DNA from 2 places in the Cytobacillus sp. C11.1 genome. Region 1 is predicted to be linked to the other one. Evidence: riboswitches for the same ligand, from Rfam matches in the RefSeq annotation. Region 1 holds a riboswitch; the other holds the start of a gene.
The links. Region 1 has a riboswitch for lysine ahead of AC3ZVC_RS07950 (Na+/H+ antiporter NhaC family protein). Riboswitches for the same ligand answer to the same signal wherever they lie in the genome.

Region 1 (3,162 bases):
ACAATCCCGCTGATTGTTGCCCATTGTGCATTTCAGCATCACGAACGGCTTAATGGTTCGGGCTATCCGAGAGGTCTGCAGGGGGAACAGATCCATGATTATGGGAAGATTATTGCGGTCGCAGATGTATTTGATGCGGTAACATCCAATCGAATATACAGGCAGGCAATGCTTCCGCATAAGGGCCTCGAAATTTTATATGCTGGAGCGGGAACCCTTTATGAGACAAAACTTATTGGAGCTTTCCGGCAGGCAGTTGCGATTTATCCTGTTGGCATAACAGTTGAATTGAGTGATGGAAGAAAGGGAGTTGTCTGCAGGCAGAATGCAGGACTCAGCGACAGGCCGGTCATTCGGATTTTGGAGGAAAACGGAAGCGGAACCAATCCGTATGAAGCAGATTTAAGGACTGAGCTGAATGCTGTTATTATAGGCTGTGACATTACTTTTGTAAAACAATGAACGATTTTGGATTAGTTCCCTCCTTTATAGCATACATATAGCTTGTAAAGGGGGGATTTGTTTTGGCAAAATTTCGCGGCCGGCTGCCCCGGAAAGGTCCACTGCCGTTTCGGTATGTTTTTCTGCTGACCTTCGTCTTTTTTGTTTTTTCAACAGCTGCCGGCCTATGGATAATCAATGAAGGACTTAAACCCACACTTATGAGCTATGCCGATTCTCAAACAAGAAAAATCGCATCGTTGGTTATCAACAATGCGATCAATAAAAAAATTACAAATGTAATGGATTTGGAAGACATGTTTGAAGCAAGCGAAAGCGGTGTCGTCAGCATAAATGTTGAAAAACTGAACAGGGTAAAGGCTGAAGTGACCGAACTCGTTCAGGATAATATTAAAAAAGCGGAAAAAGGAGATCTCGATGCCTTAGAATCGTTTACAGATGTTGAGATTAATACAGAACAAAAGCAGAGTTCAAATGGCATTGTCTATTATGTGCCGCTTGGGCAGGCGACCAATAATGCGCTTCTCGGGAACTTGGGGCCGAGGATTCCCGTCAAGTTTAATGCAGTTGGTTCTGTTACGTCCAACTTCATAACCGAAACAAAGGACCACGGCATCAATAATGTTGAAGTGAAGGTCCTGGTTCGTTTGGATGTGCAGGTTCAAATCATTATCCCTTTTGCGACCAAAATCATTACCGTCCAAGAAGATGTGCTTGCTGCGTATGGTATATATCCTGGAAAGGTTCCTCAATTCTATAATGGCGGCGGAGGCACATCGCCTTCCATAGAAATACCTGCAGGTCAATAAAGGCTTGCCAGAAGACTCGTAGTTTGCTATACTTATAAATACAATTGTATAAAAACCTTATCATATCCGATGGGGTAGAGGTGCAGGATTCAAGAGTAAGCTGTGTGAGGATGACAACCGTGACCACAGCTAAAAGGGAATTTTGCCGAAGCAGAATAAATGGGTCAGCTTTTATTCCGCTGGGGTTACTTCGAATAGGAGTAACACTGTCATTATGAGGGGAAGGTATGAATATACTTTGTCAAAGCCTTCATAATGGGGAGCTACAGATCGTGATGGAGAAACTAATTACTTCAAAAGAGTAATGATAGATTTTTCTCTATCGTTACTCTTTTTTTATTTTCGCTCTGTCATCATCCATGTTGTTCCCCCTGATTGAAAAACGGACGTGCCTTAATGGTGCGATCCAAAAAACAAGAGGAGGACAAGTAATGGCAAACACGATTTTCTCCCTGCTGCCGCCGCTGGTAGCCATCGCAATGGTCATCCTGACTAGGCGCGTTCTGCTATCATTGGGAGTGGGGATCGTCACAGCAGCCCTGTTGCTGGCTGAATTCAGCATTACAGAAACATTTAGCATTATTTTTGATGCAGTAAAAGGAATTTTTGTTTCAGACGGAGAGCTGAACACCTGGAATGTTTATATTCTTTTATTCTTGCTTGTATTAGGAGTTATTACAGCATTTATATCGATCTCAGGTGGAAGCCGCGCATTTGGCGAATGGGCGATGAAACGGGTAAAAACCCGTGCAGGCGCACAGATTGTCGGAGCTGTTTTAGGAATTATCATTTTTATTGACGACTATTTCAATGCTCTGGCAGTCGGGCAGATTTCACGTCCGATAACGGATCGCCAGCGTGTATCCCGTGCAAAGCTGGCATACCTGATTGATTCAACTTCAGCACCTGTTTGTGTTGTGTCGCCGGTTTCAAGCTGGGGAGCATACATCATTGCTTTAATTGGTACCATCCTTGCTGCCCATAATGTAACCGAGTATTCTGCATTCTCGGCTTTCATTCAGATGATTCCTATGAATCTTTATGTTTGGGCTACTTTGGCTATTGTGTTTATGGTAGCATTAAGAAGAATTGAGATCGGGCCAATGAAGGTTCATGAAAAGCGTGCTGTTGAAGAAGGGTTAGTCATGGATCCCGATAAGCCTGCACCTGGTGAACTAAAAGATGATCTTCCAACAAGCACAAAAGGCTCTGTCGGTGATCTTGTATGGCCGATTGTTGCTCTTGTTATTGGTACAGTAGGCGCAATGATCTGGACGGGTTCCCAAGCAGTTGAAGGAAACGCAACTATTTTGCAAATCTTTGAAAACACAGATGTTTCGAAATCACTTATCCTTGGAGGACTAATTGGGCTATTTGTCACAATGGCTTTATTCCTCCGCCAGGCGTTTGTATTAAAAGGAATTAATTCAAATGTTTTCGGAAGAGGAGTATGGGAAGGCATCAAATCCATGCTTCCGGCCGTTTATATCTTATTATTTGCTTGGGCGATCGTTGATCTGATTGGCCGTCTTGAAACGGGGACATACTTAGCCGGGATTGTTGAAAGCTCAAATATGAGTACTTCATGGCTTCCTATCATCCTATTCCTTATTGCAGGAATCATGGCGTTCAGTACTGGGACTTCATGGGGATCATTCGGCATACTGCTTCCGATCGCGGGTGATATTGCCGCTGCAACAGACATCAATCTATTGTTGCCGGCAATGGCAGCAGTACTTGCAGGAGCAGTATTTGGAGACCATTGTTCACCTATCTCTGATACAACCATACTTTCCTCAACAGGGGCAGGATGTAACCATATTGACCATGTGATGACGCAGCTGCCATATGCGCTGATCTCGGCAGGAATCGCATCGGTCGGATACTTGAT
Region 2 (3,162 bases), 390 kb from region 1:
TAACATTTCTGGGCCAATTTTATTCAAAAGCCAACCATTTTAAACCGCGCGAAATATTGGCTCCCGACTCTGTTGATACTGAAATGGCAGAACAGCTTCTTGGTGTGAAAGTGTTAAAGCCACAGCGCGGCCAAAAGAAGGATCTCGTTAAGCTCGCCTATAAAAATGCGAAGATCGCTCTGCAGGAGAAGTTCTCTTTAATTGAACGGGATGAGGAACGTACGATAAAGGCAGTAGAAAATCTTGGGCAGCAGCTTGGCATCTACACTCCTCACAGGATTGAAGCATTTGATAATTCAAATATACAGGGAACAGACCCTGTTTCTGCCATGATTGTCTTTATTGATGGAAAGCCGGAGAAAAGGGAATACCGGAAATATAAAATTAAATCCGTCAAAGGCCCTGATGACTATGAATCCATGAGGGAAGTGGTTCGCCGCAGATATACCAGGGTATTGAAAGAAGAGCTCCCTCTTCCTGATTTGATTATGATTGATGGAGGCAAAGGCCATGTGGAAGCTGTAAGAGATGTGCTTGAAAATGAGCTGGGCCTTGATATCCCTATTTCCGGGCTGGTTAAGGATGAAAAGCACAGGACATCCCAGCTCCTTTATGGCAGTCCGCTTGAGATTATTCCGCTCTCCAGAAACAGCCAGGAATTTTATTTGCTCCAGAGAATTCAGGACGAGGTTCACCGCTTTGCAATCACTTTTCACCGTCAGCTTCGTGGAAAAAGTGCTTTTCAGTCAATCCTTGACGAGATTCCGGGCATTGGCGAGAAGCGGAAAAAGCAATTGTTGAAGGCTTTTGGCTCCGTTAAGAAAATGAAAGAGGCATCTCTTGAAGACTTCAGGGAAATAGGCATACCTGCAAATGTAGCAGAAGAACTAAAGCAGCGCCTTGAGGAAAAGAACGGAAAAGCGTGAACGTAAGCGATTAAATGGAGATAGACAGCCATTTTTTGATATGTTATAATAATTGAAACTTTATATCAATATCACTTTATAGCGATAAAGTATGTGTTCGAAAAGAAAGTTTTTCAAAATTTTTCGAACAACATCGTTAAGTGAAGGTAGAGGTGCGAACTTCATCAGTAAAAGCTTGGAGAAGAATGAGCTTCCGTGAAAAGCTTTGAAAGGGAATGTTTGCCGAAGTGAAGAAGATCTCATCATTTTCTTTGCTGGTTCTGTATTGAATAAATGCAGGATTGTCAGGGCTATGCCGTCCTGGAGAGCTATCTCACTGTGTTTGCTTCTTTTTAACATTTGGCTGCACAGCAATGGGATAGTATATCTCATTGCTTTTTTTATTGCCTAAAAAACGGAAGTAAACCGGTAAAGGGTAATTTACATAGGGACGGCAAACAATACAATACAACAAGATTGTTTAGAAAGAAGGGGAAGTTGTGGGAATCATTGTGCAAAAGTTTGGAGGCACCTCGGTTGGTACTGTTGACCGAATTCAAAATGTGGCCAATCGGGTGATTGAGGAAAAGAAAAGAGGAAATGATGTCGTCGTGGTGGTTTCAGCCATGGGGAAAACGACAGATCAGCTAGTTGGTATGGCAAAGGAGATTTCTCCTGCTCCAAATAAACGGGAAATGGACATGCTGCTTACAACCGGTGAACAAGTGACCATTTCTTTGCTTTCCATGGCTTTAGGTGCGAAAGGGCACCCTGCCGTTTCATTTACAGGCTGGCAGGCCGGGATTAAGACTGAACCCGTCCACGGGAATGCAAGGATATTGGACATTGATACAAGTAAAATCCAAAAGGAACTGCAGCAAGGCAATATAGTCATTGTTGCCGGATTCCAGGGCATGACAGAAGATGGTTCAATCACTACATTGGGCCGCGGAGGATCGGATACTACCGCTGTTGCATTAGCGGCTGCACTTAAAGCTGATAAATGTGATATTTACACCGATGTAACCGGGGTATTTACAACCGATCCGCGGTATATAAAAAATGCAAGAAAGCTTTATTCCGTTTCCTATGATGAAATGCTTGAGCTTGCGAATTTAGGGGCAGGCGTTCTCCATCCAAGAGCAGTAGAATTTGCAAAAAACTATGGACTTCCGCTTGAAGTACGTTCAAGCATTGAAAAGGAATCCGGTACAATTATTGAGGAGGAAGTAAAAATGGAACAAAACTTGGTCGTGCGCGGTGTGGCATTTGAAGATGATATTACAAGGGTGACAATTCTCGGCCTTCCTAATTCACTTACTGGCTTATCAACCATCTTCTCAGCACTTGCTAAAAATCACATTAATGTGGACATCATTATTCAAAGCATGACAGAGGCCAAAACAACCAACCTGTCCTTCTCGATCAAAAATGAAGATCTGACTGATACAGTAAAGGTATTGGAAAAAAATAGGGCTAGTTTAAATTACGAACGCATTGAATGGGAGTCAGGACTGGCGAAAGTTTCGATTGTAGGATCAGGTATGATTTCCAATCCAGGGGTGGCAGCAGAAATGTTTGAAGTGCTTTCAGATAATGAAATACAGGTAAAAATGGTCAGCACTTCGGAAATAAAGGTTTCTGCTGTTGTAGAAAACGGAAAGATGCTTGAAGCAGTTGATGCGTTGCATGAAGCCTTCCAGCTGTCAGGTTCTGCGATAAAAGCCTAATTTCTCGACCTGAGGTAATCAAATATGCTGTGTTAAAGGATCATGGTTGATTTCGGCACCTGTTGCTTGAAGGGGAATGTGCGAGTTTTCGAAAATGCTTTTGCATTCCCTTCGTGCGCTGAAATCGTGTAAGTTTATTCAAAGTCCTGGGGGAGGAACGATTCAAAGGGAGACCCCACAGGTGCAGGTGCCGAGAAGCTCCGGGACTGCCCGCGGTTGGCTGAGCACCTGAAGCAAAACCAACAAGCTAATTTAACAGAGCCAAAAACATATACAAAAAGCTTTCAAAAGGAAACTTTTTGAAAGCTTTTTGCCCAAACATAAATGAAATCACACGGAAGCATCTTTTTTATCCCATTTTACTGTGATTTGGATTTTTCCGGTTTTTTTGCGTGGATGTTCAAAGGCTTCGCAAATGACATCCTTCTGAAATTCTATTTGCTGGGCTATAAACCCAGCTTCAAGCTGAAAGGTGCAGCCATCATTCTTTTTGCATCGGTCGGCGATCAGGGGGCTGGATAATTCCA

Region 2: another riboswitch for lysine. It lies ahead of AC3ZVC_RS09910 (aspartate kinase); the one in region 1 lies ahead of AC3ZVC_RS07950 (Na+/H+ antiporter NhaC family protein).

What each region holds. Positions count from the first base shown of each region.
Region 1 is NZ_CM176935.1:1,613,971-1,617,132, forward strand. It holds gene AC3ZVC_RS07940 (HD-GYP domain-containing protein) at 1-462, shown strand, start outside; gene yunB (sporulation protein YunB) at 525-1,271, shown strand; lysine riboswitch at 1,339-1,545, shown strand; gene AC3ZVC_RS07950 (Na+/H+ antiporter NhaC family protein) at 1,703-3,162, shown strand, end outside.
Region 2 is NZ_CM176935.1:2,006,133-2,009,294, forward strand. It holds gene uvrC (excinuclease ABC subunit UvrC) at 1-926, shown strand, start outside; lysine riboswitch at 1,066-1,245, shown strand; gene AC3ZVC_RS09910 (aspartate kinase) at 1,406-2,635, shown strand; gene AC3ZVC_RS09915 (YslB family protein) at 2,966-3,162, opposite strand, start outside.